Regions from separate parts of the Paraburkholderia sp. BR10141 genome, predicted to be linked through region 1. Evidence: riboswitches for the same ligand, from Rfam matches in the RefSeq annotation. Region 1 holds a riboswitch; the other holds the start of a gene.
What was found. Region 1 has a riboswitch for ZMP and ZTP ahead of ACOJB8_RS27220 (tetrahydrofolate dehydrogenase/cyclohydrolase catalytic domain-containing protein). Riboswitches for the same ligand answer to the same signal wherever they lie in the genome.
Positions count from the first base shown of each region.

Region 2: another riboswitch for ZMP and ZTP. It lies ahead of glyA (serine hydroxymethyltransferase); the one in region 1 lies ahead of ACOJB8_RS27220 (tetrahydrofolate dehydrogenase/cyclohydrolase catalytic domain-containing protein).

Region 1 is NZ_JBMIQH010000022.1:115,520-130,634, reverse strand. Features, by position in the region: gene ACOJB8_RS27250 (TniQ family protein) at 814-2,112, opposite strand; gene ACOJB8_RS27245 (TniQ family protein) at 2,186-3,547, opposite strand; gene ACOJB8_RS27240 (ATP-binding protein) at 3,617-5,164, opposite strand; gene ACOJB8_RS27235 (hypothetical protein) at 5,210-7,651, opposite strand; gene ACOJB8_RS27230 (PDDEXK family nuclease) at 7,689-8,447, opposite strand; gene ACOJB8_RS27225 (DUF6471 domain-containing protein) at 8,996-9,301, shown strand; ZMP/ZTP riboswitch at 9,935-10,017, shown strand; gene ACOJB8_RS27220 (tetrahydrofolate dehydrogenase/cyclohydrolase catalytic domain-containing protein) at 10,185-11,033, shown strand; gene ACOJB8_RS27215 (FRG domain-containing protein) at 11,320-12,456, shown strand; gene ACOJB8_RS27210 (hypothetical protein) at 13,097-13,585, shown strand; gene ACOJB8_RS27205 (hypothetical protein) at 14,055-15,115, opposite strand, start outside.
Region 2 is NZ_JBMIQH010000007.1:122,011-137,125, reverse strand. Features, by position in the region: gene ACOJB8_RS12435 (pilus assembly PilX family protein) at 1-394, opposite strand, end outside; gene ACOJB8_RS12430 (PilW family protein) at 391-1,185, opposite strand; gene ACOJB8_RS12425 (hypothetical protein) at 1,188-1,616, opposite strand; gene ACOJB8_RS12420 (GspH/FimT family pseudopilin) at 1,613-2,149, opposite strand; gene nrdR (transcriptional regulator NrdR) at 2,307-2,786, opposite strand; gene glyA (serine hydroxymethyltransferase) at 2,802-4,049, opposite strand; ZMP/ZTP riboswitch at 4,210-4,347, opposite strand; gene ydfG (bifunctional NADP-dependent 3-hydroxy acid dehydrogenase/3-hydroxypropionate dehydrogenase YdfG) at 4,545-5,291, shown strand; gene ybgC (tol-pal system-associated acyl-CoA thioesterase) at 5,360-5,854, shown strand; gene tolQ (protein TolQ) at 6,009-6,686, shown strand; gene tolR (protein TolR) at 6,711-7,157, shown strand; gene tolA (cell envelope integrity protein TolA) at 7,154-8,143, shown strand; gene tolB (Tol-Pal system beta propeller repeat protein TolB) at 8,280-9,572, shown strand; gene pal (peptidoglycan-associated lipoprotein Pal) at 9,591-10,097, shown strand; gene ybgF (tol-pal system protein YbgF) at 10,121-10,870, shown strand; tRNA gene ACOJB8_RS12365 (tRNA-Lys) at 11,046-11,121, shown strand; gene ACOJB8_RS12360 (BspC domain-containing protein) at 11,284-11,730, shown strand; gene ACOJB8_RS12355 (YceI family protein) at 11,838-12,428, opposite strand; gene ACOJB8_RS12350 (YceI family protein) at 12,483-13,070, opposite strand; gene ACOJB8_RS12345 (cytochrome b) at 13,132-13,695, opposite strand; gene ACOJB8_RS12340 (LysR family transcriptional regulator) at 13,814-14,743, shown strand; partial or broken gene ACOJB8_RS12335 (ParB-like protein) at 14,922-15,115, opposite strand, start outside.

The sequences.
Region 1 (15,115 bases):
TGGATTTCCACTTTGCCGCTGCCGCCGTCGAGCAGGGAACCACGCGAGGGTTTTAAAGGAGCATATCGTGCGTTGCAACTCATGCTCGCGAGCTGAATTGCCACCCGATTGGATACGAAACATTGAGGTGAGACACGCGATTCGCTTCGTCGTACCCGTTAGGAGCCGTTTCGACCAAGCTGAGGTATTCATTTGCTAGCATTTCGCCGAACAATAGCAATGTCCGAAATACCCCGTGGATCGAACAGATTCTCCCATCAGCGACGTCAGCACGCTGGCGAGCGTCGTTTGAGCGGAGCGTGTCGCTCAAGGGCTTACGCGCGACGACCTTGTCAACGTGCCCGGTCTGTCAACCAAGTCTATTTCGCATGTGAGGCCAGGAAGCCGACGCCACAAATAGGCAAAGTGCTCTTCCTACTTTCCGAGCTGGGTATCATTTCGCGCGCCCAGGCACCCGTTACCATTTCATCGAAGACTTCAGAGCGCACTCGCCGCAAACGCAGGAACCCTTCTCCTAGATAAACCGTTGTATTGATTGCGAGCGAATGGTGGTTGGGGAGGAACGCAATGACATCTGGTAGTTCGCCTCTTACGCGCAATGACTCACTCAAGGAATGCGTTTCTTCTGTCATCCTCATTCCATCGGGCGCAAAAGTGCTTCATCGACGGATTTAGTCGCTACCCTATACAGCAGTCTTTCGACAGTCCGCTGCTTGATGAGGGACATGCACGCAGCGCTCACCCATGAGGCCAAGATCGACCGCACAACGAGAGGCAAATGAACTTGGGATGCCGCACATGGACATTCGATGCTCACTTTCCTTTGCTCCTCAAGCGGCGTGGAAGTAGCACTTCTGCGTCTATTAGAATCTTCTCAACCGAGCTCTCTGGCATTGAAAGACGGCTGGCAATCTTTGAGATTTTCATGCCGCGCCTGCCCAGCCTCCTCACTTCATTTTTGTATAGATCTCCCCATCTAGTAACAGATATTGTAGGCCCCGCATTCGGTACAGCACGATATATCACTCTCATGCCACAACTGCATCGCCCTCGGCAACTCCCTCTCAGCCAACGCCAGTTATCGATGAAGTGGCCGCTGCCGTGTTCGGCCAATGTGCTCGGACACACGCAGGATGGGATAGCCCGACTACGTGCCCAATACGAACGCGGCCGAACGGACTCAGGTGATACGCCTCCATACAGATCTCCGAAATCCAGATTGGCAATCAATTCCGCATCGGATTCGATCAGCAAAACCAAAGCAGCAGCCGCCACGAAACGCAGCGCAAAAACTCCCCCAACTCCATCGCGAGGCCTAAAATAGCGCATACTCAAATCTAAAGAATGGGAATCAACATAAGATCGCCCAAAAGCATTCTCAACGACCCTCATCAAACATTGATCTCGACGTATCCCACCAAGATATGCGGATTTTGATCTTATATATTCCTCAAAATGTTTGAAGAATATTTTTGGATCAATCGCTACTTTCCCATTCAACAGATCACAGGAAATTTTAGCCACCTGCAGGAGTGCCCCACGCTGCCTCTCAGAGATTATCAACTGGATCGGTTTCCCGAGATTCAGACTTGGAGACACGAATCCGAGACCGGGATTCGCATATTCCCATTCCCAAAGTAGTTCTCCATGCCATACGCAAACCACTACTCCTGCCAGCTGATGGGAGCGCCGCCAATGCATGGGTTCGCCAGCAAGTCTGTCAGCTTCCAAACAAGACCGGCAATAACGATGTCTATAACGCTGGACTTCAAGAAGTCTCACATGCCCGCGCGGCCCACGGTATACCGGCCCCAGATTTCCCGTAACACAATCGAGCATGTCCTTCGCTCGATCTTCGGGAACAAAGGCTGCGAAATAGCGGAACATCGTCATGCGCTCGGCGATTTCTTCCGCGGACATTCCCCAGCAAACCTGGGTTTCGGACGCAACCCTGTCCGTATGAGAACCAAGGTTTGCCGCCTGCATATATCGCTTTCCGAACAGCCTCTTCAGGACACAAATCGAATTCGTACCCGGCACGCGCTCAAGATACCGTGCTACAACGCCAAACAATGGTTCGTCACTGCACGGCTCGTCCAAATATGTGGCCATCGCGAATTCCCCACGAAAAGCACTCAGCCTGCTCCGTCCAAGCACAAGCGACTAGCCCTCTGAATCGTATGCCCTATCGCTCTCCGCGAACTCGTCGTTCGTTCCCGAAGGTTTTCGCCTTGCAAGGAATCACTGAAGCAGGAAGCACCTCGACGAGTCTACCCAGCGAATGAAATAAATGCGCGCGACTTGCGTATGCCCCGTCTGCACAGCCACAACTGATAACGTGTTCGATCCACCGCACAAGCCCTCTCGCTCGCTCTGTTCTTCGGCTCCAGCACCGGATCTCCAGTCGACTATCTGCTAGCTGATTGATCGCCGGAACCGTCAGTCCCAACGTTTGCGCTAGCGTTCGCACTGAGTGCGATCTTTCCAGCAGGAGCTTCGCGGCCAGTGCTACGTCCGGCCCTTCCTGCGTGAGCTCAATGCTGACGCCCTGCTCCCCACGAACTAAGACAAATGAAAGTCCACATATACAGAGATAATGAGGTCCCTGATCGCGATTTGCCCATTCAGTTACACGATGCCTACCATCATGGTGATCCTGACTTCCCGGACAATCTGGCGCGTCCGAGCGTGATAAGCGGACAACGACGTCAGTTAATATATAACCAACCAACAATGCACAAAGAGGGCCACATACACGGACGTCAGGCAAAGTTATCGCCCGCAGCAGTTCTAACGATACATCGCTTGTTGACGTGAGCGCATCAAAATATCCGGCACCGAGCCGCGCAATCAAGTCTCTTGCCATTCTCCCTGCATCCACCTTGCGTCCAACGACATATCCGCATCTTTGAGTTACATTCATGCGCGAGCGTTGCAACGCAAACTGGGACCATGAAGACTCACCTCGCAGCAACTTGCCAGCAAGGATCGCCACATCCGCCCACGCTTCCGACTCTCGCACAGATCCAACAACAACAGGAAAACCCATCCCACGCATAGCGGCGTCATCGAGGAGAGACCGCGCATACGACGAACGCTGACCGAAGAGAACATGCCGATGCTCAGTACACACAACAACCCCAGGCAGTTGGTGTGCGCGCCTCCAGTAACGAGGATAGCCATTCTTGTCGTCTTCCCTCCAGCAGGCTTCACAATATCGAATCCCGGGCTTCCCGGGCTCCACAAATCCGGACCATGACGTACAGCGTTGTCTTCTCCCTACCGCTTCCATACGCCCATAACCCGGGAAGATCGCCGAATAAAATGGAAATAAAGTCAGCCTTCCTCGTATCTCCCCCGCATTCATTCCCCATGCCCGAAATGTCTGGTCAGCAAGCTGCTCGAAATTATCACTTCTCGCACGTTCTTCCCCGAATAAAATCTTGAGGAATTGAGAAGTATTCTTGATACCGGAACTCTCGACATATCTCGCGATAACACTAAAAAGAATCTCGTCTGGCAAAGGCGCATCCAGATAGACTGTCATTCCGCCATCCTCCCTGACCCGCAAAGGAAATTCTTCAACGATTAACCCGGTTGCTCAGCTAACACCTCGCTACGTTCCAGGGCTACTTTCAAGCGCCATACGCAAGATATGCTCCACAGTAAGAGAAGCATCGGCCAGCAGTTTCTCCCTCACAAACTTTTCTGCCGCCGTCTCTGGCCACTTAAGATTCAGCAAGACTTGGACGCAACTGGAGAACAACTCCGCCGCTTCATCCCTGCATGGATCCAGTTTCATGTTCCTTCTCTTTCTTTCCAACGCTATCTTCTTGCGAATCGCAATCATCTGCTCCTCAGCGACATCCCGATAGCCGTCCAGGGCGACGACGTCCCTATTGCGCAGTGCCTCAAGAAGCCCCTTGACGAGAGAGAACGGTTTTCTCACCGCGCTTTTTATGAGCGCGGGAGTTACCTTCTTTTTATTTGCTCGCTCGCCCATATACTGCGTGTGCTCCCACGCAAGCTTCATGAATGCTGGCGAGCTCGCACCGACGTCGATGAGCGTCGCGATGATTTCGTCCAGGTTGTCGGGTTTCTCTGGCATGAAGTCGATGGCGACAATGTTGCTCGCCAGACGCTTTGCATCTGCAGGCTCCGGAAAATGTTCCAGTGGAATATATGTCCGACTCACCACGCGCCTCAGATTGCGTATCGTTTCTTTTATCACCTCGCCAGCGTCAGGTGTACCAACCAGCACGAACAGGCACTGACCGTCGTTAAGCAGGGTCGTGATAAAGCCCACCAGATCAGCCCTCTCCGCAGATCGAACGGCGAACTGTATTTCGTCGATAATCAGCATGCCAACGTGATGCTTCTTAATTTTATCGACAATAAACTTGATCAAATCTCCGGAGTTTGCTCGACTACCCGCTTCCTGTACGTAATGTGTACCAAGATTTTCATCGAACCAATACAAAATCCCCTTGAGCAAGGTAAGTACCGACCCGTTCGGCGGGCAGGACACCATCATCCAGACGACCTGAGTGAATCGTGCCTTGAGGCCGCGGAACTCTGTATGTTCGATAATCATCGGAAACATGCAGAGCACCATCTTCATCATAGTTGTCTTCCCGGCGCCGGATATGCCCAGCACGGAAATGCAGTCAGCATGGGACGGATCCGGAGTATAGATCGCTCGTGGCCTGCCTCGCTGAGTTTCCCTGTAGTTGCGTTGAGCCATACTTCTCAGCGCGCGAACTGGCACGAGCCCTCTATAACGGTGGCGGAGTGAAATATGCATCCAGTCCAAAAGCTGGAAATGAGAATCTGTGAGCGTGAGTACTCGCGAAATCCGCTCGATTCCAAGCAATCGCAATTGACTCGAAAGTTTTCTGGCGTCGTCAGAATGCGGTACGGCAAAGCTGATTCTCATGGCCTTCGAGAATCGGTCTCGCGTTTCAAATCGAGGAAGCGCTAATATTAATGGATTGTCTGAATTCTCATTCAATTCCAATGCGTCGTCATGGTATACCGCCTCTACTGATGGACACATTCGCTGCAGAATTGCATCATTCTTTACATCAACTGGAACCTTCCTGTACCGCTCTTCCTTTCCGAATTCCAACTTGGAATAATCAGATTTAGTTGATGTGGAGGCCATGTTCAATCATTCCCAATGGGCGACATAAATTTTCCAAACATCTGATCACTCGCCGTCAATAACCTTCCTGCTATTCTCATAGGCTGCGCGAAGAATCTCGTCCTGCTCTTCAATATCTGAGCCGGGAACGTTGTTGCGCATCACCGGATCGCGTCCGCCTTTCCCCGTATCACCCTTCTCGACCTTGAATTTTCCGAAGCCGGCAACATCTGACCTCCCGCTCATCTGTCTATTGTTGACAGCCGATCTGCGTAACGCTGTCGGATGTGCGAGTCCGGCTGCTTTCAACGCTGCCTTCTGCTCAGCGTCCGCTGCCCGACTTTCGTCGGTATTGTTGAGAAGATCCATCACTCGCTGCGACTCAAGCGCGACATGTTTCTCCCGATCTATTCGCCGATGCTGATCGTTAAAGATTTCCCATTCCATCAACGTCCATCCCGACGGCTTTTTCACGTTGGTGTCGGCCAGCTGTCCATATTCCAGGCCATGCTCACCTGGCAAGAGAATCTGCGCTGGATCATTCGGGTTGAACCGGATCGGCACCTCCCTCCTTGCGCTCCTCGCCCCGCAATGTATGAGATTAGACTCAACGAATGGCGAGGTGTAGTACATACCGCGCCATTCAAGTCCAGATCGAGTCGGTTTAGCCATTTCTGTCGGCCAGGTGGCACAGCGAATTTCATCAATCGAGTGCCTTCTCAACGATCCAGTCACGTTGTCGATCCCCCAGTTCCATAGGTTCAGCGGTGTATTAGCGAGTCCTTCAGCTACCAGCTCTGGCATGGCGCTGCGTCGCCCGATTGGCGTCTGGTTGTACCTTAAGATCGCGCGAATCAGTCTCTTCACAAACTCCGTAATCGTCAGTCTTGCGTCCCACGGATATTTTGGAGCTCCCCGTGTTGCGCTGTCAGCCTCAACAACACCGAAACTTGCCCTTTGAAACATAGCTGGGATGATCCCGAATCGTCTTTCCATAAAGGCACGAAGTGTAGGGTCCCACGCCTTGGCATTACTGATGGCTACAGATAGCGCCTGGTTAACCTCCATCCATGCAGCGCATTTCATAAAATCACCACCTCGGTCCGCTACAAAATCTGACGAAGGTAGATACTCACACGGCCAGATATCTCGAGCGATTTGTATTCCGTATCTCGCACATAGCTCAACTTTCGGTGTGGCAATATTCTCAAGCATCAAGGCGACGCTATCGAACGACGGTGGGTCGAAGCTAACATGAAACCCCACGATCATTCGACTCCAAAGATCCATCGCGAGATAGACAGTCGGACGTCCAACCACTACAGTCCTGTCATAGGCAAGCACGAGGTAAATGTCGGCGATCGTCGCGTCGATCATGTACTGCATGCCTGGCCCAAGCGAGTGTTGCAAGCCATGGCCGCGTATTGGTCGATGTTGAGCGGAGTATTTTTTTGGCCCTACGCTCCGAATGTTTCTCACTTCAATCGGAACACGTGTTTTGTAGTAGTAAGTCAGTTGGCGATGACTTACGATGCCAAAGGGCGCCAGCTCAAGTTCAATCACCTGACCATTGGTATCACGTACCATCCGAACACATCGGCAGACCCAATTCAGGTGATCGACCAGGTCTTGCCACACTGACCGCCTTCTCTTTCCAGCCTGTTTGTCAGACGGTCTTGGCCATCGCTTCTTCCGAGATTTCGCTGTCTTCTTTTTTCGTCGTCGCTTCGTAGAGGGAAAAATCGCTTCACTATTGAAACGTCGAATCTCGGCCATCAACTCATCACTGACGTCGACCTCCCACGGACCGAACTTGCTGGTGATATAAATATCTATGTATTGTTCAAACAGGCGCTCAAGAGCCTCTGTTCTGACTGCATGCTGACCAGAGCGGGATGGTTTTCTCCCGGGTCTGTTCTCATATTTTCTCGCTGCAATCGTCGGCGCGGCGTTCTCCCCTTCCTCGTACCTAGGCGGCTGATGCCGCCTCCCACAACGCCATAGCTCGGCTGCCACCGCGTTTTTGTTCATCCCTCGCTGCATATATAGACGGTGCAACCTTCGAATTCGCTGCAGACTCACACCAGCGTCATCTGCAAGGTCCTGAAGAATATTCTTCCGGTCTGCTCCACTTGAAAGAGTCCGATAAAATTTCGTTCTGTCATTCACCAATGGTTCGATACGCTTCCAATTTTCAATGCTTTTATCTTCGTTGGCTGGTGTATCCCAATGGATTTTTCGAAGTATTCCGTAGGGATCATCCACCGGCTTGACGTAGGCTAAACGCCCTTCCCCCCCGTACTCGGGCATACGGCGCGCAAAAAACTGGCGAAGATAGAGAAACTGAATATCGAGGTGGGTTCCAAATATGTTGCATAGAACGACCACCGTCTCATCCCAATCAGACGCCTTTCCCCGCTCGACGTACACGACTCTAAATATCTTCCTGCTCGACTCATCCCTGAATAGTTCTCTTACAGCTGGCATTTCTTGTACTTTCCTAGCCATATTTCGCATTCCAAATAAATTCACATGGTTTCCTCCATCATTCGCGCATCTCACCTTCCTTCTTTCGACAGAACATCTCTTTCCATTTACTCAGGGTGTCAGGTGTTTTCTCTGTCGCCCTGCTGGAGCGCATCTCGTTGTCGGGCCTGCTGCTTTCAACGCAGATACGTGAACCACTGCGCGGCTGCGCGAGCAGAACGGGAACGTCGAGCGAACATTCGATCATGCGCAGCGCGATCAAGCGTCTCATGGCCGCCACACAGTCGGCACGCGGTATGCCACGTGCGTATGCTGCTTCACGACAGACATCCAAGAGTGTTGCGTCCTTGCGCACCTTGAAGCGCCTGAGAACTGCGTCCTGCGCTTCCCGCTCATCGTTCGTCAACCCGCGAACCAGAACTCTTTCTCTTACATTGAATAAATCCCAGAAGTGCTTCGCCCGGTGACTATTGAGTCCATCGGAATATACGATCCGATACGATACGCCTGCCTGCCGCCAGAACTCCGCCTTGATCTGGCGGCTTGCCGAAAGAACATCGCGTTGCCCAGAACGCGATGATGAGATATCAATCGCAGTCCATCCAAACTGATTATTCGTCTGCTTGCAGACAAGCAGGGTAGTAATTAGCAGGGCTGGACTTCCGTCCCGTAACGCAGGATGCCTTACACCTAACGACTTCGCGATTTGCAGGGTCTTCTCAACCTCCAGGTGGGGACAGTACTCCTTGATCTCACATGTCTCCGAATCCCACTCCTCTTCAAGAAACACAGCCAGAACTACGTCCGATGGCAGCACGATTTGACGCCGACCACACCGCGTGCAGGCAAATCGATGCAGGCGCCCTCCCCGGGCCATCTCCCTAAGGGCGCGGCCAGGTACATAGTCACGTCCGTCTCCGCGTCCCCGGTGCTCCTTTTGGAACAGCTGGCGTTGTCGTTCCGATTCTGTTCGCAAGCCCGACTTCATCACACCTCCCGGGTAGCAGTGGTTGGCTGCAGCACAATCATAAGCATTACGAAATAAATGAGTGACGCCCAGAGATTGGCTGGGTCGCCCCGTCGACTTGGGTTGACCGAACAAGTGCAACTGTGTGCCAGAATTCCGGACGGCCTTGGGGGCTCGATCAGCATCGCAGGTGCGAACGCAGTCGCCTCGCGGCGATGCGCTACCGCATCCCCCGCTAGCGCCGTAAAATGCATTGTTGAATCTTCAACAGTTTCCGATTACTTGCTGCTTTAAGCAGATTACTATCGGCACGAAAATGTCACATATGGCGACATATTGTTGTAATTAGAGTTAACCCTTTCTTTGTATAGATATATCACTGCATTCAGAGAGATAGTATGCAATCCAAGCACAAGGTGCAAGGTGCGATGAGCGGGGCTGCAGCAATCGCGACGTTTGACGATACGGAGACGGCGAGGCAAGCGCTCAAGACGATTTTGATGCACCGCAACATTACGTACGCCCAATTGGCCAATTTGATGGTCGCGCAGGGCATCCAAGAAACTGAGACGTCGATTGCTCAGAAGGTTCGTCGCGGCACATTTCAACTCGCATTCATGTATCAATGCATGCGCGCGATCGGCGTCTCTGAGGTAACCCTTACGGTGCCGACTCGGCACACGCCCGGCATTGCGAAGGCCTGAGACTTCCCGGCAACGGCGCCGGAGGATAGGAGCCGAATGTCGATCCGTGCGTTAGCCCCGGCGACTAGCCGGATAGCGGCGGGCAGGCGCGTACAGATATCTATCCCGACACGCGGGACGGCGATTGTCCAATGCGTGCCGTTTTGTAAGAACCGACACACACCCTCGCTTTTCCGGACCCGCGCTAGCGGCATACAGCCATGTGAGCCGCCGACCCCGCCCGCCGAAACCGCGCTCCCGGGTGACGAATTGCAGCGAGACGGCAAGATCCCCCACACACGGGGGAAAGCCTTTTCGCAGATTTCGCACTGTCGTGCGCACGTACCGCGTGTCGCAGCGCGACTGCAGCCGACAGTGGCGAACGGCTGACTGCGCAGCAACGTCATCCTCGCCCGGCCACCAGGGCCGGGGGTTGCGGCGCATCGATTGCGTAGTCGTCCAGCCACCTGTCCGTGCTGGCCGCGATAACGCCGCTTATCACGGCCATGCTGCACACCCCGCGCACCGACCCTGACCGGTAAACCGCGGCGACGCAGGACGCGTACGACCGGTGGCCACGCCCCTCGGCTCTCCAGTCGCGGCGCCCGTTGTGCCGGACTGAACCGGCGGCGATCCCGGGGGTGCGGTAAGATACGGCGTCTGCGTGACTGGCGAAAACGGATGGAGCACCATCGGGGAGCGTAGACGTAGCGCCGCCGTTCGCCTGGGCATCTGATCGTCCGTTCTGGAGACCTCCCATGATCAATGCCTGCATCGCCGTTTTATGCCTGCCTTCTCCGCCGTGTGAACCACGCTCACCGGCTTTCCCGACCTTCGGATGCGTTGCCCTGCATGCGCCTGTTTCCGGACAGGCGGTGACTGGATTTCCGCAGCGGGAGGTCGCATGACGACCTTGCTTGACGGCAGGAAACTGGCCGCGCTCCACGAATGCGAACTGTCGGATCGCGTCGCTGCGCTCAAGAGGAGGAACGGCGGCCAGCCACCGGTACTGGCAACGATCCTCGTGGGCGATGACCCTTCGTCGGCGACCTATGTGCGCATGAAGGGCAATGCATGCCGCCGGGTCGGCATGGCCTCGCGAGCGATCACGCTGCCCTCCTCCGCGACAACCGACGACGTCCTCTCAGAAATCGACCAGCTGAACACTGATCCGGAGGTGCACGGCATCCTGCTCCAGCATCCGGTGCCGGGTCATGTCGACGAACGCGCCTGCTTCGACCGGATCGCTGTTGCGAAAGACGTCGATGGCGTGACCAGCCACGGCTTCGGGTTGATGGCGCTCGGCGAGCCCGCTTTCGGGTCTGCCACGCCAGCCGGAATCATGCGTCTGCTTTCACACTACCGGATTGATGTGTCAGGCAGGCGCGCCGTTATCGTGGGGCGCAGCCCGATCCTCGGAAAGCCGATGGCCCTGATGTTGTCCAATGCCAACGCGACGGTGACGTTGTGCCACTCGAAGACCGTCAGTCTTGAAGCGGAGGTTCGGCGCGCAGAACTCATCGTTGGCGCGGTAGGAAAGCCCGGATTCATTCGGGGAGAGTGGCTCAGTGACGGGGCTATCGTCATCGATGCGGGATACCACGTCGGCGGCATGGGGGACATTGACGCCGGCGGCCTGCTTGGTCGATGTGCTGCGGTGACTCCCGTTCCGGGGGGCGTCGGCCCGATGACGATCTCAACGCTCATCTCACAGACGGTAACCGCAGCCGAGCACGCGGCAGGAAGCGCCTGAAGGTCCGCTCGGGGAAGCTCGGGCAACCGCCTGGGGGTCGGCTACGGCTCATTGCATCGGGCAGTTGTCGGGCCAGCAACGGCCCGTAACCGTTGAAAACTTGTCGCCCCAAAGCAGCCACTCGCGAACGAGGGATTTCTTACAACTTCAGGGCTCAGCTTCAGCCGTCGCGCGGCGAATCGAGCGCGCCGAGCAACTCGTACGCCTTTCCCCGAACCGTATCGTATGGATGGATAGAACGTTGAGGGACGGTACACTTCTGAGTGTTCATCTTCGGGGATAGCACATGCCGTTCTTTGGTCAGTTCTTTGGCGTTTTACATAGCCCGCACGGAATGGTGCCGCCGCAGGAAGCACACTTTGTGTTGAACGTCGATAGAAACCGGCCGGATCGTGGGCTGATGCTTGTGGGACGCCCGATGAACGGGGGCACCCCGTTTGGCATGGTCGTGAAATTCGAGTCTATCGATCCCGAGTTCGTCGCCCAAGCTGAGGCCATGTACCATCGCAACGACATAGGAATCCCGTTTCTTGTGTCATTCCCAATACAAGACTATCAGCCGTTAAGTTTTGGCTTATGCGGACGCTTTGACGAAGAAACCCGTACTTTTATTGGCGAGTGGTGGGCCAGCAATGGTGTTAAAGGGCGAGCCGGATTCGGGCGAGTCCTAACGCCTCATGGGCTCGGCGACGTGCCCTCATGTCACACATGGAGCGATTACAAGACTTGGGCTGCGACTATCCGGGAGAGCGACAAGCGCGCCGCCGCATTTCGAGGCCACGCCGACCGTCGCTGGCAGCTTGAAACGTCGTATCACCGAACGGGCAGAAGTGATCTTTGGTACTACAACGCTCGCACGGTCACAGAACTTCATCAGCATTTAGAGGCTTTCGGTCTTGTACTACAGCGCGGCGACCCCAGTGATTTTGCTCGGCTAATTGCGATTGCGCAGCATCACGGGTTCCCTACGCCGCTTCTCGATTGGACGCAGTCACCATACATCGCCGCTTATTTCGCCTTTTCGGATGCGCTTGAGCGTCGACAAACATCAGACGCCACGCACGTTCGTGTCTATGCGCTAACTGAGAACTTCGCCACAAAGTACGCGCCTCCCATTATAGGATTGACAGAACTCGAACCGGGCATTGCGTTTTTGAAGGTGTCGGCGCGCGACAACCCACGTTTACTCGCACAGCAGGGACTATTTACGTTATCAACAGTCAAAGATATTGAACACTATTTGACCGCCCGTGTAGTGACACCGAATAACGACCTACTGCTAGCGGTTGATATCCCAATCTCGGAAGCCGAGAAAGCACTCAGCGACCTCTCTTACATGGGCATAACCGCCGCTACCCTATTTCCGGGAATTGACGGGGTTTGCCGCAAACTCAGGCATGAGATGCTTATAGGACGAATCTAGGCGAAGCCGCAACCGTCGAGTTCAAGATATGCGTAGATGTAGATCGCATGACGACGGCGTAGCGGCCGCCCTCGGTACGCAAGCCCGCTCCGCTATTGTGCGGAGGGGCATGGTGGAATGATTGGAGCATTACTGCCGTGTTTCAGCAGGCTACCCCAAACCGGACTGTCGCCAGTGACTGCTAGGGGTCGATTTCGGGCGGTCACATCGGTCAGTAGTGATCTTATCCACGTTCCATGACACATTTCGCAGAGCTAGTATGTTCCTTTTAGGGTGTCCAAAGCGCGCCAACCCCGCAAGGTCGCGGCGTTGGATTAGCGTTTCGCGATGATGGCCCGCACAGCCGCGATTGCTGCATGTAGTCAGTCGAATGGCGGTTACGTATTGCATACGGCCGTTGCCGGCGAAACGCGCTAACGGCTGGTGGGTCTCATTGGCGGATTTGACGGCCCGAGTGCCTGATAGTGGCCATGCAGCCGACAATCCCCGGGAACGTCCGCGACGCTGTGTGCGCTACCGCACAGATCTCACGAGTGTGAAACTGTGCGCAACGTAATTGGCCTATAACTTCACGAGGAACGCGAGATTCTAAACGGCCATGACGCCAGTACGGGGATCTATTTGCCGCCAGGAGTTTGGCATGCACTTGTCGCTTTACCCTGCGAACCCCAAAGTGGCAGCGACTTGGTTAAAGCGCGCCGGCCTTTCCGGTACGGCGGTCGTCGGCGGTGGGGTAATAGCAGCAATTCTCAAATACTCACAGAAGGTCCTCCCAGCGGGCTCCGTCGATACGACGTATTTTTACATTGCAATGACGCTGGCGGTCGTCACTGCGCTTCCACTACTCCTTCAGCCGATTGTCCTGTCCGTCGGTATCGCACAACTCGGAATGGCAGCGTCATATGTGTACGTGGTTTACGCATTTCGACCGCTTTTCCCGCTTCCATTGCTCCGGATGGTGCTGATCGCCGTTGTCGCCATCTTGTTGATCGCTTTTACTTTCATCTTTGCCGCAGGCGCTTCCTTTACTTTTCGACACGGTACCAGGGTGGATCGCGCAACGGTTTGTGCCTTGGCGGCAGTCTTTTACTTCATTGCGCTCGCGCCGTTCACGTCGTTGCTGAGGTGAGCTATGGCTAGCTTTTTCGACGCTTGTCCGAACTGTGGCGCTTCAACCATTGCCCGCGAGCAGCGGGATGGCGCGTGGGTGGAAAGCTGCACGACCTGCATGTTCATCTCGCGCTATGTGATCTTTTCGTGCAAGCACTGCAACCCAGACGTTTTCCAGATTTGTCCGCGAAAGGCCTGCTCCGGAATGGTACGGAGTACCCCCTGTATTCCGGATTGAAAGGGGGCTAACAGCCTGATGAGTCCAGCAGTAGGCGCGCCTGTCGTCGAGGTCGGCGCCGTGTAACCGCGCTTTCGAACTGCGCACGAAAGAAAGCCCCCGTATTTCTCGTGCACTTGTCTTGTTTCAGTAATCAGCCCCTGCGTTGCTCGGCGGCCGCTGCCAGCGCCGACTTAGGGGGCGACAACGCAACGCCTCAGTGCGAAGGTTCGGTCATCGCCCAGCCCGGTCACTCAGAGCCCATCACGTTCTATAGGTATTTGTGGATCCTCGTGGTCTCAAAAAAAGTCAAAATAAACCCATTGATACTATCGATATTTATTTGAGGATTAAATCCGCCAGAAACGAGTCGCTGATTCTGGACATCCAGCTGCTTAAAGTATTTCGTTATGGCTTTGCGCATCCGTTCGCGCTCCTGCTGTATTATTGCCTGCTGCGCCGGGTCTGTCTTGAATGCTGGATGACGCTCCCAAGGTATAAATGCGCGCGACCAGCGACTGTATAGCGTCACTGGATCCGTGACCGCCTGATTTCTAGGGACTCTGAGTACATCAGCAGCCTCCTTGCGCAGTCTCTCCATCAAGTCCGGCGGCGCATCGAGTGGCAAGTCGTAAAACAAAAGGTGATCTGATAGGGTAAATCTCGAGGCGTTTTGTGGTCTGCCTGCTTTCACGTGCACGTCAGCGGTGGTCAGCGCTCCAAGATATGCGACCAACCGGTTCACAAACAACTTAAAGCGACCCCAGTCCTTCGTCCAGCCTTCTCGTATCTCGAACCCGAGTCTATTATTTCCATAGAGATCTCGAAGGCCCACGAAGTTATATTTTTGAGGTCCACCCATTTGTCCCGGGGTGAGCTCCTTGTCAAGCCGCACATTAAAATCAAGCATGCCTGCGACGTCATTCGGCTTATTGGGGGAGTTGCCAACCAATCGATTGGTGAAATTCTCATTTCGATTGGCAGCATCCTTCATCGCAGCGTAGTCGTTCATTAGCGTGAACAGGGACGCAATATATCCGTTCCACCCAAGTACAGCTTCGCGTGAGCCGGCCGGCTTATCAAACACCACGTGAATGTGAAAACCAACCACCTGAGCACGTTGATCAATGTCAGCCAGCAGATTGCGAGCCACATCAAGTTGTGTCGAAAAAAGCTGGTCTACCGTGATGTTTCCGGTGGGGGTCGCATTGACTTCCCACGTTCGCGGGTCCGCCTCCTCTTTCAGGTTTTGTTGAATATAGGCAGGCGCATCCACGCGCCGAACGAAGTTGCTCCATCGGAGTGGATCAGTTCCCCATCCAGGACTCGCTG
Region 2 (15,115 bases), on a different contig from region 1:
GAGCCAGCGGACGGATCTCGATGCGCCAGGCCTCGACGAGGCATTGCGGCGTGCGCACAGACCCCGGCCACGCAGCAAGGGGCGCAACCGTCTGCCGCTCGAAGCTGTCCTGCCGCCGCCAGGCTTGCGGCTCGCCTGACTGCGTGGCCGCCGCTGGTGGGGCCAGCGAGCCATTCGTCAGCGCACGCGAGCACAACACGAGCGCGGCGTCGGCGGCATGGAAGGCCTGCAGATGATCGGCGACGGCATCCGCGTTGCGCCGCGCCAGCAGCGCGGCCTCGAACCACGCCGCCGAGGTCGCGAGCATCATCGCGACGACAAGCAGCACGACTGGGAGCGCCACGCCGCGAGCCGTGGCCAGTGTGCGACGCTTCCCGCGCAGGCTCATTTTCATGACGCTGCCGGCAAAACGTTACGCAGCACGATGTGCCGCCAGAACGCTTGTCGCGCTCGCCCATCCGCGCCGAGCGCCTGCACGCCATCGCAATCGACGTATCGGATGCGCCGCGCAAAGGCCGCTCCGCGCACCAGCACGCACAGATCGACCGCGACGACCGACGCCCACTGATCGCGCGCCAGCGCCGAAGCCTCGACCGCTTGCGCCGCGCCCGCCGTCCAGTAGCGCAGGCGCAAACGCTCGACGCCCTCGACGAGCGGCTGTGGCTTGCCGACCTTGCCGGAGCCCGCGCAGTAAAGCTCGCTTTCGCGAGTCGTGTGGCTCGCCGCCGCGGCATAATACCGGTTCACGATTTCCACGCTCCCCATACCAACCCCCTGCCCGAGGCAGTCGGTAACCTGGCCGTTTGCGGCGGGCCACGTCGATACACTGTCGCCTTGATAGCGCACGGCCAACCCGTCGGAGCGGCTCGGCAGCAGCGCGCAGGCAAGCGCCGCATCGGTACCGCTCGGGCTCCCCGCCGAGCAGCCGAAGATCGCGGCGCCGGCAAGCGGCGAGCGTGCGTCCGCCGAAACAAAACCGGCCATCTGAATCTGCTCGCCGATCAGCATCAACGCATTCATGCCGGCCTCGTGGATGCGCGCAGCGTCGCTCGCCTGCGCGTATGCCAGGCGCTGCATGCGATATGCCGAGAGCGCGCCAAGCGTCACCACGAGCCCCAGCGCCACGGCGATCGTCAGTTCGAGCAATGTGTGGCCAGCCTGCCGGCGCACGTGGGAGAGCCGCATGTTCATCGCAAAAACACGAGGGCGACGCAGGCGCGCCCGGCGGAAGCCGTGGCATCGAGACACCGCGCAACCCGCGAAACCGGCGTCGATCCCGACGCTGCGCCGTGCGGTGTCGCCGCCCAACTCACGGACGCGATCGATGCGTCGCCGCCCGCGCTCGACATGGTCAGCCGCCCTTCGGGCACGACGCTCGCCGCCAGCGCCTGCCATCGATCGGTCGTGGCGGGCGTTGCCCGCGCCACGCGCGCCGCTTCGGCCATGGCGTCAGCGGCAAAGGCCGCGCGCTCGCGCGCCGCTGCCAGTTGCGCATGCCGGGCCAGCCCGAGCTGGGTGCTCATCAGGCCGAGCCCGCACATCGCCATGATGCCGAGCGCAATGGCGACCTCCAGCAGCGTCGACCCGCGCTCGCCGCGCTCGCTCACCCGGCTCATGACGCCCCCGTGCATGCGCCGTCGCTGATGCGTGCCCGCCCCCCCTGTGCGATGCGTATGCAGCGACGCCAGCCCGCACCGCGTTGTGCCGCCGACGGGACCCGCGGGGCAATCTCGAAGTTGCGCAAGCTGCCGATGGTCTGCCCCGCCGGCGGCGAAAACGTGATGGCGGTGAGGCCCGACGCCACGGAGATCGCATCGAGCGCCGGCTGGATGCGCAACGGGATAGACGCTCCGGCGCGCTCGATCATGACGGCCCAGCCACAGGACCAGTCGGCAATTCCGGACGGACACGCTTTGGCCGCCTCGAGGCAATGGCGCGCGGCGTCGACGCGGCAAACGGTGACGCGCGCCTTGCGCCGTATGGCCTCGTTGCGTGCATAGGCGAGCGTGCCGAGCATGGCGTTGGCGCGCGCGTCGACCTGATCGCGCACGCGCCACGCGGTGAAAACGGGCGTGGAAACCGTTGCGCAGATCGCTAGCAGGACGATGACGACCATCGTCTCAATGAGCGTGAATCCTCCGGACTTCATGAGCAATCCTTAGTTCGAGCGGATTGCCATCAATCTACGGACGAAAACGAAACGAAACAATTAGCCGAACGGCTAGCTGGTGCGCGCAACGTCGGCTCGCGAGAATGCAAGCGTTACGACAGCGGCCTGGCAGGAGGGAAGAAAAATGGGAATGCGCTCAGCGCTTTTTCGCGGGGTTGTTGGCGCCCGCGCGGCGGAATTCCTCGATCACGTCTTCGAATTCGGAGACGTCCTCGAAGCGTCGGTACACCGAAGCAAACCGTACGAACGCGACCTTGTCGAGTTCGCGCAATTCGCCCATGACGAGCTCGCCAAGGCGCTCGCTGCGCACTTCGCGCTCGCCGCTGCCGAGCAGTTGGTCCTCGATACGGGCAACCGCCGCGTCGATCGCATCGGCCGCAACCGGGCGCTTGCGCAGCGCCAGTTGCATGCTCGCCATGATCTTGCGGCGGTCGAATTCCGTGCGGCTGCCATCCTTCTTGACGATCGAAGGCATCGCCAGCTCGACCCGCTCGTACGTCGTGAAACGCTTGTCGCAGGCCGGGCAGCGGCGGCGGCGCCGGATCGCGGCGCCGTCTTCGGACACGCGCGAGTCGACGACCTGCGTGTCTTCGTGCCGGCAGAAGGGGCAGCGCATGGGTTATCGCGTGGCTTAGCGGTAAACCGGGAAACGCTTCGTCAGCTCGGCGACCTGCGCCTTCACGCGCTCGATCGTCGCGGCGTCTTCCGGATTGTCGAGCACGTCGGCGATCAGGTTGCCGACCTGCTCGGCTTCCTTCACGCCAAAGCCGCGCGTCGTCATGGCCGGCGAACCGAGACGGATACCGCTCGTCACGAACGGCTTTTCCGGGTCGTTCGGGATCGCGTTCTTGTTGACCGTGATGTGCGCGGTGCCCAGCACGGCTTCCGCCGCCTTGCCGGTGATGTTCTTCGCGCGCAGGTCCACCAGCATCACGTGGCTTTCCGTGCGGCCGGAAACGATGCGCAGACCGCGCTTGACCAGCGTCTCCGCCAGCACGCGGGCGTTGTCGACCACTTGCTGCTGGTAGGTCTTGAATTCCGGCGAGAGCGCTTCCTTGAACGCCACGGCCTTGCCGGCAATGACGTGCATGAGCGGACCGCCCTGAATGCCCGGGAAGATGGCCGAGTTGATCTGCTTCTCGAACTCCGCCTTCATCAGGATCACACCGCCGCGCGGGCCGCGCAGGCTCTTGTGCGTGGTCGTGGTGACGAAGTCGGCGTGCGGCACCGGGTTCGGGTAGACGCCCGCGGCGATCAGACCGGCGTAGTGCGCCATGTCGACCATGAAGTACGCGCCAACCGCCTTGGCAACCTTGGCGATGCGCTCGAAGTCGATACGCAGTGCGAAAGCCGACGCACCGGCGATGATCAGCTTCGGCCTGGTTTCGTGCGCGCGCTTTTCGAGCGCGTCGTAGTCGATGTCTTCCTTGGCGTCGAGGCCGTAGCTCACGACGTTGAACCACTTGCCGCTCATGTTCAGCGCCATGCCGTGCGTGAGGTGACCACCTTCGGCGAGGCTCATGCCCATGATGGTGTCGCCCGGCTTGAGCACGGCGAAGAACACGCCCTGGTTGGCCTGCGAGCCCGAGTTCGGCTGAACGTTCGCGGCTTCGGCGCCGAACAGCTGCTTCACGCGGTCGATCGCGAGCTGCTCGACGATATCCACGTTTTCGCAGCCGCCGTAATAGCGCTTACCGGGGTAGCCTTCGGCGTACTTGTTGGTGAGCTGCGAACCCTGCGCGGCCATGACCGCGGGCGAGGTGTAGTTTTCCGACGCGATGAGCTCGATGTGCTCTTCCTGGCGGCGGTTCTCGAGTTCGATCGCCTTGAAGAGTTCGGGATCGACGTTGGCGATGGTGCTTTCGGCTCTGTCAAACATACGGATTCCGTTAAGTGTGTTCAGGTTGACCGGGTCTCGCGCGGAACGCGTAGCGGGTACGCGGCGCTGCTGGCGAAGAGGCCAGCCTTGACGTGGCGGAAGGAGGTGCCGCACACGCGAGGCAGGACAGCCCCCGCAGCGCAAACGAAAGCGCGCGAAATCAGGCTGCCCAGGCGAACGGCAAAACGGCACCCTGCGCTTCACGGTGGGTCGTTCCACCTTGAGTCCCCAATAACGAGCGCATGGCTACCGCCAATGCCGCCATTTCGGAACCCTATCGCCAGTCACGCAGGGATTGAGCGCGTTAGTTTATTGGAACGGCAGGGAATAGGCAACCGCCCGCCCCCAGTGCGCTCGGGCGTCCCGCGGGCTGCGACGCGCCGTGCGGCGGCGCCGGCCATGCGATCCGCGCGCGTACTGTCCCTTTCTTGCCGCAATGCGGCATTGCAAGTAGGCTCTCCCCTTTTCCCGCCTTCTACCGACCAGAGAGCCACCATGATCGTTTTCGTCACCGGCGCGTCCGCAGGATTCGGCGCCGCCATCGCTCGCGCCTTCGTGAAGGGCGGACATCGCGTCGTCGCCACGGCTCGCCGCAAGGACCGCCTCGACGCCCTCGCCGCCGAACTCGGCGACGCCCTCCTGCCCATCGAGCTCGACGTGCGCGACCGCGCGGCGGTCGAAGCCGCGCCCGGCGCGCTGCCGCCCGGGTTCGCCGGCGTCGACGTGCTGGTCAACAACGCCGGCCTCGCGCTGGGCGTGGAGCCGGCACAAAAGGCCGACCTCGACGAGTGGGAAACCATGATCGACACCAACTGCACCGGTCTCGTGCAGGTCACTCACGCGTTCTTGCCCGGCATGGTCGAGCGCAACCGCGGCCACATTTTCAATATCGGTTCGGTGGCGGGCCGCTGGCCGTATGCGGGGGGCAACGTCTATGGCGCGACCAAGGCGTTCGTGCGTCAGTTCAGCCTGAACCTGCGCGCTGACCTCGCGGGCACGGCACTGCGCGTGACCGACATCGAGCCGGGCCTGTGCGGCGGCACCGAGTTCTCGAACGTGCGCTTTCGCGGCGACGACACCCGGGCAGCCAGCGTCTACAAGGACGTGCAGCCGCTCACGGCCGAGGACATCGCCGATTCGATCTACTGGATCGCCACGCGCCCCGCGCACGTCAACATCAACACGATCGAACTGATGCCCGTTGCCCAGACATTCGCCGGTACCAGTATCCACCGCGGCTAAAAATACCTTACAAATTTAATACTTACGTCAGTCGTGCGAAAGACGTGGGGGCCTCGCGTTCCGGTAGAATGCGCGGCATGGAAAATTCCACCAGCAAGCCGGACGCGGCGTCGTCACCGGCCGGGCGCGGCTTTACGTGGCCGGTGCGCGTCTACTACGAGGACACCGACGCCGGTGGCATCGTGTTTTACGCGAATTACCTGAAGTTCTTCGAACGCGCGCGCACCGAATGGCTGCGCGCGTGCGGCGTCGATCAGCGTCGGCTCGCCGAGGAAACGGGCGTGCTCTTCGTCGTGCGCAGCACCGCGCTCGACTACCGTTCGCCGGCGCGCCTCGACGACGTCGTCACCACCGTCAGCCGCGTCGAGAAGCTGGGCCGCGCCTCGGTCGACTTCATGCAGGAAGCGTGGCGCGAAAACACGCTGCTCGCCACGGGCACCATTCGCGTCGCCTGCGTCGACAGCACGGCCATGCGGCCCGCACCCATTCCGGCCCCCGTTCATGAAGCCTTGCAACGTGGACCCCAGAAAGACCTGTACGCCGTGTCAACGGCAGTGCAGTAATTACCGTTGATACGACGCCAGTGAACTCGCGCCGGTCAATGCAGGACCAAGCAGGGTTCGGCCGCGACGGCACGAGAGCTTCCCAACCGCCTACGGGAAGCCTTGCGTTGTCTTGCAGCCGCTCGCCCCTTTCGGGACGTCACAACGAACCTATATGAACACTACACAAGATCTGTCGATCATTTCTCTCGTTCTTAATGCGAGCATACTGGCACAGGCGGTGATGGGGCTTCTTCTGCTCATGTCGCTGATTTCCTGGACTTTCATCTTCCGCAAGTGGTTTGCGATTCGCCGGGCGCGGTCCCAGACAGAGCGCTTCGAGCGCGACTTCTGGTCAGGCGGCGACCTGCAGGCGCTCTACCAGAGCGCAGCCAACAACCGTCACACGATCGGCGCGCTCGAGCGTATCTTCGAGTCGGGCATGCGCGAATTCCTGAAGGCGAAAGAGAAGCGCCTGAACGATCCGAGCCTCGTGCTCGACGGCGCCCGCCGCGCGATGCGCGCCGCCTTCCAGCGCGAAATGGATGCGCTCGAGGCGAACCTCTCGTTCCTCGCTTCGGTCGGCTCGGTGAGTCCGTACATCGGTCTTTTCGGCACGGTCTGGGGGATCATGAACGCGTTCCGCGGTCTCGCGAACGTGCAGCAGGCAACGCTCGCGAACGTCGCGCCCGGCATCGCCGAAGCGCTGACGGCGACCGCGATCGGTCTGTTCGCCGCCATTCCGGCGGTGGTCGCGTATAACAGCTACGCACACGACATCGACCGTCTGGCGATCCGCTTCGAAACCTTCATCGAAGAGTTTTCGAATATCCTGCAGCGTCAGGCCCACTAATCTTCACGAAGCAAGGAGTCGAAGATGGGAGGCTCAGTCCGTTCGAGCATGCGAGGCAGCCGCTCGCGCCGTGCGATGGCCGACATCAACGTCGTGCCGTACATCGACGTGATGCTGGTGTTGCTCGTGATCTTCATGGTGACCGCGCCGCTCGTGGCGCCGTCCATTGTCAACCTGCCGACCGTCGGCGGCGCGTCGCAGCAGCAGCAGGTGCCGCCCGTCGTGGTCAATATTCGCCCCGACGGCAATCTGAGCGTACGCTATAAGGATGACTCCGGCGCCACGCAGCAACAGACCATGACGCGCGCCGATCTCAACGGCTTCGTCGCCGATCGCGAGCAGAGCCATCCCGACCAGCCCGTCGTGATCGCCGCCGACAAGTCCGTCAAATACGAGACGGTGATGAACGTGATGTCCGACCTGAAGTCGCATGGCGTCAAACGTGTCGGACTGCTCGTCAAATCGCAATGATCCGCAAGAACGATTCGTATCCGCTGCAGCCTCCGCGAGAGCGTGGCACAGGACGTGCTATCGCCCTCGCGGTGCTCATGCACGTGCTGCTCGGCCTGTTCCTCTATCACGGCATCCGCTGGCAGAACAGCACGCCGGCGGGTGAAGAGGCGGAACTGTGGACCGAGGTGCCGGACCTGTCGACACCGAAGCCGCTGCCGCCGCCCGCGCCGGTCGCCCCTGCCCCGCCGCCGCCTCAAACCGAGGAAGCCGACATTGCGCTGCAACAGCAAAAGCGTAAGCAGCAGGAAGCGCAGCGCGAGGCGCAACTGGCCGAGCAGCAGCAGCGTCTGAAAGCCCAGCAGGAAGCCGAAGCGAAGCGTCAGCAGCAGCTCGCGGCTCAGCAGGCCGCGCAGCAGAAGGCCGAAAAGCTCAAGCAGCAGCAGGAACAGCAGCAAGCCGCGGCGGAGAAGCAAAAGCAGCTGCAGCAGCAGGACGCGCTCAAGAAGCAGCAGCAGGAAGAAGAGCAGCAGAAGCAGGCGAAGCTCGACGCGCAGAAGAAGGCCGACGCCGAGAAGGCGGCCAAGGCGAAGGCGCAAGCCGACGCCCAGGCGAAGAAGCTCGACGCGGAACGCCGCGCTCGCATCGCGCAGATGCAAGGCTCGATGGGTGGCGGCGAAGGCACGAGCGGCAACGGTCTCGCGAAGAGCGGCACGGGCAGCGGCTCGGGCGGCAACGCGACGTCGCCGGGCTACGCCGACAAGGTGCGCCGCCGCGTGCGTCCGAACATCGTGTGGGCGGGCGAAACGTCGGGTCTCGAAACAGAGATCGCGGTGCGTTGCTCGCCGACCGGCACGCTGCTTTCGGCGACGATCTCGCGCAGCAGCGGCAACGCGTCGTGGGACGACGCCGCGTTGCGGGCAGTTCAGCGCTCGGATCCGATGCCGGTCGATACCGACGGCAAGGCGCCTTCGAGCTTCAAGATCACCTTGCGCCCGGCTGGTTGATGGCGAGCGCAAGGCGCAGAAAGGTTGAGGAAAGCCGCCGCGCAACAGTGGCTAATAAGGAACGATTCGAACGTTTTCGGGTCAGTCTGCTGTTGCGCGTTATGACAAAATTGCTTTTTTCAGGAAATATCACAGCATGACATTGATGACGAAGCTTGGCCTGCGAACCCTCGTCGCGTCCTGCCTGATCACGGCGGGCGGCGCGGCGAACGCACAACTCAACGTCCTCGTCACCGGCGTGGGCTCCACCCAGTTCCCCATCGCCACGGCTAACTTTGCCGGTGAAGCGAATTCGCCCGAGCAGGTCGCGGCCATCGTGCGCGCCGACCTGCAACGCAGCGGGAAATTTACGAATATCGATGCCGGCAGCGCACCGATCTCGGAAAACGACTCCGTCGACCTCGGCAGCTGGAAGGCCAAGGGCGCCAACGCGTTCGTTGCGGGCAGCGTGAACAAGCTCGCCAACGGCCAGTACGAAGTGCGCTTCAAGCTCTACGACACCGTGAAGGGCGAAAGCCTCGGCGGCCTTGTGCTCACGAGCCCGGCAAGCGGCCTGCGCATGAGCGCGCACAAGGTTGCGGACTACATCTATCAGAAGCTGCTCGGCGATCGCGGCGTGTTCGCCACGCGTCTTTCATACGTGATCAAGACGGGCGGCCGCTTCCAGCTGCAGGTTTCGGACTCCGATGGACAAGACGCGCATATCGCGCTGTCGAGCCCCGAGCCGATCATCTCGCCGGCCTGGTCGCCCGACGGCACCAAGGTCGCTTACGTATCTTTCGAAAAGAAGAAGCCGATCGTCTACGTGCACGACCTGCCGACGGGTCGCCGCGTGATCATTTCGGACCAGAAGGGCAACAATTCGGCGCCGGCCTGGTCTCCCGACGGCCGCACGCTCGCAGTAGCATTGTCGCGCACGGGCAACACGCAGATCTTCGCCGTCAATGCCGACGGCTCCGGCCTGCACCGCCTCACGCAAGGCACGACGATCGACACCGAACCCAACTACTCTCCTGACGGACGCTGGATTTATTTCACGAGCGACCGCGGCGGCCAGCCTCAGATTTACAAGATGCCGGCCCAGGGCGAAAGCGCCGCAGCGGCACAGCGTGTGACGTTTACCGGCAACTACAATACGAGCCCGAAGGCCAGCCCGGACGGCAAGCAACTGGCGTACATCTCACGCACGGGCGGCGGATTTAAGCTGTACATTCAAGATCTGCAGTCCGGTGTCGCCACGGCGCTCACTGACACGACACATGACGAGTCGCCCAGCTTCGCGGCGAACGGTCAGTACATTCTTTACGCCACACAGGTGAACGGCCGTGGCGTGCTGGCTGCTGTATCGACCGACGGTCGTACGCGGCAAATCCTGTCCGTTCAGGGCGGCAGCGTACGCGAGCCGTCCTGGGGTCCTTTTATGCAATAACACTTCAGGAGAGAAATAATGATGTCGAAGAAAGTACGCCTGGCCTTGGCCGTCTTGATGATCGGTGCACTGGCAGCGTGTAAGTCGGGTGTCAAGGAAACGAACCCGAACGCCGGTGCGATGAACACCCAGCCGAACCCGAACGCGGTCGCCCAGGTGAACGTCGATGAGCTGAACAATCCGAACAGCCCGCTCGCCAAGCGCAGCGTGTACTTCGATTTCGACAGCTACGCCGTCAAGGACGACTACCAGTCGCTGCTGCAAGCTCACGCACAGTACCTCAAGACGCACCCGGAACGTCACGTCCTGATCCAGGGCAACACCGACGAGCGCGGCACGAGCGAATACAACCTGGCGCTGGGTCAAAAGCGTGCTGAAGCGGTCCGTCGCGCCCTCTCGCTGATGGGCGTGCCCGATTCGCAAATGGAAGCCGTCAGCCTCGGTAAGGAAAAGCCGGTCGCAACGGGCCACGACGAAGCATCGTGGGCGCAGAACCGCCGTGCTGACCTCGTGTATCAACAGTAATTGAGCATTGGATGAAGGGGCGTATGTCGCACCGTTTCTCCCCGCTGCGCGTAGCCGCAGCCGCTTGCGTGGCTGGCGTCGCCTTTGCGGCGCTGCCGGCCCACGCGGGTATCTTCGATGACGATCAGGCGCGCCAGGCGATTCTCGACCTGCGCGCGAAAACGGACAGCCTGTCCAGCCAGCTGTCCGCCGCTCAACGCACGATCCTCGACCAGTCCAACCACCTCGACCAGCTCAACCAGCAGGTCGCGACGTTGCGCGGACAGAACGAGGATATGGCGAACCAGTTGGCGACCCTGCAGAAGCAACAGAAGGACTACTACACGGATCTCGACACGCGACTCAAGAAGTTCGAGCCGCAGCAGGAGACCGTGGACGGCATGCAAGGCACGGTTCAGCCGGGTGAGATGGACGCGTTCAACGCCGCTTCGCAGCAGTTCCGCAACGGCGACTTCAAGAACGCGGCGGCATCGTTCCGTAGCTTCATCGCGAAGTTCCCGCAGAGTCCTTACCAGCCGACCGCCCAGTACTGGCTCGGCAACGCGCTGTATGCGCTGAAGGACTACAAGGGGTCGACCGCGACGTGGCAGAACGTCGTCAACAAATACCCGCAACACCCGCGTGCCCCCGAGGCACTGCTGGCCATTGCAAACAATCAGATCGAGCAGGGGCAAAAGGCTGCGGCCAAACGCACGCTCGAGCAGGTCGTTTCGCAATACGGCAACTCGGATGTCGCCCAGACGGCGCAGAGCAAGCTTTCACAGCTCAAATAAGCGCTGCTGGATGGTTTTGGCGTGACGTGGCGCTGGCTAATGCCAATGCCGCGAAATGCGCCTCTCGCATACAGGGAAGGCCCGGGGCACGGCGTGCTCCGGGCGCTTCCATCGGTTTTATGACGGCAAAAGTTGACGCGTTGACCAGACGCCGCTATAATCCCGCTTCTCTTTTGGGTCGTTAGCTCAGCTGGTAGAGCAGCGGACTTTTAATCCGTTGGTCACAGGTTCGAATCCCGTACGGCCTACCAAAGCATCAAACAAAAAGCCCAGTCTCCGGACTGGGCTTTTTGCTTTGCAGCGTACGGCGCCGGCTCAAGCGTCTTGAGTGACTCGGCGCGCGAGCATGCGTCCAGCATGTATACTCCCTCCCTCCCCCGCCGTCCCATCCCCGCTGCACAGGCCACGTCATCATGAAGTTCACGACCCTTGCCTGCGCCCTGCTCGCGCTTTTCTGGCTCAGTCTGCGCGTTCAGGCGCAAATTCAACCGCAACCCGAAGACTACGCATACCTGCGCCGCATGCGCGTGCCGGACGCCGTCGTCAATTGCGTTGCCGCGCTCGACCAGTGGGTGCATAAGGCGCAGCGTTACGATTCTCTGCTCGTGCCCGATCGGCGCGCGCTCTCGGCGAAAATCGAGCAGCCCGCGCCCGCGAATGCCACGCCCACGCCCGTCGCGAGCGACGCACTTGCGCCTGCCCCGTCCATCGACACACTGATCCATCTGCGCGCCTTCGCCAAGGTCCGCGGCAAGTACGCCTGGGTGCCCGTGAAGGCCACCTGCGGGATCTGGCATTCGCACGTCGTCGACGTCGCGCTGTCGCCGCGCGGCACGCACGCAACGTCGCCGATCCACTGACGACACTTCGTCATCCTTATCGCTTCCCGCAACAAAAAAGCCCGCGCGCCTGACAGCGCACGGGCTTTTTCGCATCGAGCGACGCGCGGCCCATGCCGCGCGCAAACTCAGTCCGCCTTGACGCCTTCGACCTGGATCTGCAGCGTCGTCGCCGTCTTGAAGCCATACGACTGGCCCCAGTTCACGCCGTAGTCCGCGCGGTCGAATTGTGCCGATGCGTCCGCGCCGCACACTTCACGCTTGAGCATCGGGTTCTGGAAGCACTTGAACGAGTCGATCTTCAGGTTCAGCGGCTTGGTCACGCCATGCAGCGTGAACGTGCCGATCACTTCCACGGGCTTGTCGCCTTCGAAGCGGATCGACGTGCCCTTGTAGGTGGCCGTCGGGAACTTCGCGGTGTCGAGGAATTCGGCCGAGCTCACGTGCTTGTCGAGCTTCGCGTTGCCGGTATCGATCGACGATGCGTCGATCGTCACGTCCACCGTGCCCGTCTTCGCCTCGCGATCGAGCGTGACCGTGCCCGAGCTCTTCGTGAACTTGCCGCGCCACACCGAGACGCCGCCGAAGTGATCGGCTTCGAAGCTCGGATAGGTGTGCATCGGGTCGAGGTTATAGGTCGTGGCGGCTGCGAGCGCCGGCGTGGCGACGAAGGCTGCGAGCGAGGCGGCAACGGCCGCGGCGAAAATCGTGGTCTTCATGAATCGATTCCTGGTGCGGGAGAAACGGGATGAAAAAGCGGTGCCGTCCGCGCGTCAGTGCGCGGCGGACACGATGTGAAACTTGATCTGCACGTCGTCGGCGACGATCGAGGTGTCCTTCCACTCGCCCGAGCCGATGCCGTAAGCGAGACGCTTGATCGGCAGTGTGCCGTCGAACACCTGGGTGGCGCCGTCCTTGCGGTACTGCACCGGCACGACGACGTCGGTCGTCTTGCCCTTGATGGTCAGCTTGCCGGTCACCGTGAACGCGCCGTTCGCGGCGGGCTTGATCTGCGTGGAGACGAAGGTCGCGTGCGGGAAATGCGAAGCGTCGAACCATTCGTCGCCGGCGACTTCCGTGTTGTATTCCGGCGCGCCGAGGTCGAAGCTCGCCACCTCGACGTCGAGCTTCGCGCTCGATGCCGCGACGTTCGCCGGATCGAAGCGCACGTCGGCGGTGAAGTGGTTGAAGCGCCCTTCGACCGGCACATTCATTTGCTTGAACACGGCGCTCACGGAGTTCTTCGCGGCTTCGGCCGCGGCGTTGGCGTTCGTGGCGAAGGTCGTGGCAAGTGCCGCGCCGGCGGCGAGCGCCGCGCCGAGCGCGACGACGGAAGCAGTATGGGCAAGACGCTGGATCATGGGCAGTCGGTCCAAGGTGGAAGGTATCGGGAAATGGAGATGGCGCATGCGCGCCGCGAAGTCATTCGCGCGGCGTGCCGAACGGCAGCATGCGAGAGAGGATGTTCTGGCGGTCGATCAACTGGTGCTTGATGACGGCGAGCACGTGCAGCACGACCACGGTGAGCAAGGTGTAGTTCAGCGAGATATGCACGACGCGCAGCACGCCCTTGAGCGCGGTGTCGGGGCCGATCAGCACGGGCATCGGCCAGATGCCGAGGTACACGACCTGGATGCCGGCCGCCGAGCTGTAGAGATATCCCGTGACCGGAATCGCGACCATCAGCACGTAAAGCGCGGTATGGCCCAGGTGCGCGGCGAGCCGTTCCCAGCCATGCATAGAGCCAGGCAGCGCGGGCGCGGTGTGCGTCACGCGCCAGAGAATGCGCACCAGCACGAGCGCGAGCACGGTCACGCCAATCCACTTGTGCCACGAGAAGTAGCGCAGCTTCGTGGGCGTGATGCCCGGAATGTCGGTCATAACCCAGCCGAGCGCAAAGCCCCAGACGATCAGCGCGGCGATCAGCCAGTGCAGCAGCATGGCAACGCCGTTATAGCGGCCGGCGGGCTTGACGGTGGGGTTCATCGGCATACGACTCCATTATTCGAGGTGTGCACTTTACCCGGCCAAACCTATTCAAACAATCGTCTAAAATGGATGGTTATCATCCATTTTTTCGATAGATCGAAAAGGACCGTACCTCGTGGACCGCACCTCGGACCGCTCCCCTAGCCTCGAGCAGCTCCGCGCGCTGATCGCCGTCGCCGAAACCGGCAGCTTCTCGGCGGCGGCGCGCCAGCTCGACCGCGCGCAGTCGGTGGTCAGCTATACGATCGCCAATCTCGAGGCGCTGCTGGGCGTCGCGCTGTTCGAGCGCGGCAAGCGCAAGCCGGAACTCACGGCCGCGGGCCGCGCGATCCTCGCCGACGCGCGCCGCCTCGATCTGCTCATGGGTCAGCTTAACGCCAAGGCGGCCGGCCTGCAGAGGGGGCTCGAGGGCGAGGTTTCGCTGGCCGTGGACGTGATGTTTCCGTCGCAGCGGCTCGTCGAGGCCCTGCAGGCGTTCGCGTTCACGTTTCCCACCGTCGCGCTGAATCTCACCATGGAAGCACTTGGCGGCGTGCTCAAGCTCGTGCTCGACGGCGACTGCGCGGTGGGGATCAGCGGGCCGAACCACAACTGGCCGCACGTGATCGAAGCCCAGTCCATCGGCACCGTGGAACTCGTGCTCGTGGCCGCCCCCTGCCATCCGCTCGCCAAGGCGGAGCACCCCGTGCGCATTTCGGATGCGCGCGAGCATACGCAGCTGGTGCTCACCGACCGCAGCCGCCTTACCGAAGGCCAGAATTTCGGCGTGTACAGCAATCGCGCGTGGAAACTCGGCGACTTGGGCGCCAAGCACCGGCTGCTGCTCGCGGGCCTCGGCTGGGGGTCGATGCCGAAGCACCTCGTGGAAGCCGATCTCGAAGCCGGTCGGCTCGTGCGCGTCGCGCTCGCGGACCGGCGCTCGGTGAACTACAACATCTCGCTGATCCATCGCACCGACGCGGCGCGCGGCCCCGCCAGCGAGTGGCTCTGCCACTACCTCACGCAAGGCACGCCGCCGCAGGCGCCGTTGCCCGACGCGCGCTGAACGCTGAACTGGCGCGGGAGCGAAGCGCGTGCGGGTTGTACGAACGCAAGCCCGCGCACGCCTGAGTCTGCCCCTGGCGAGGTAGGGTGCGCCGCCCGCTTCAGCCCTTCTTGACCTTGGCCGCCTTGGCCGCCTTGGCCGGCGCAGCCGCTGGCGCTGGCGCCGCCGCCGCGGGTGGCACCACGCCCGACCAGCCCGGCAAATAACGCGCGTCGGCATCGTGCGCGTGCGATAGCGCCTCGGCGAGCGCAGCGTCGAAGTCCTTGCGCAGGCGCGTTTCGGATACCTTACGGCGCAGATAGTCGGCCCACAGGAATTCGCTGAACGGCGTCGTGTCCTTCGCGTAGCCGCCCGCCGTGCGCAACTCGCCCG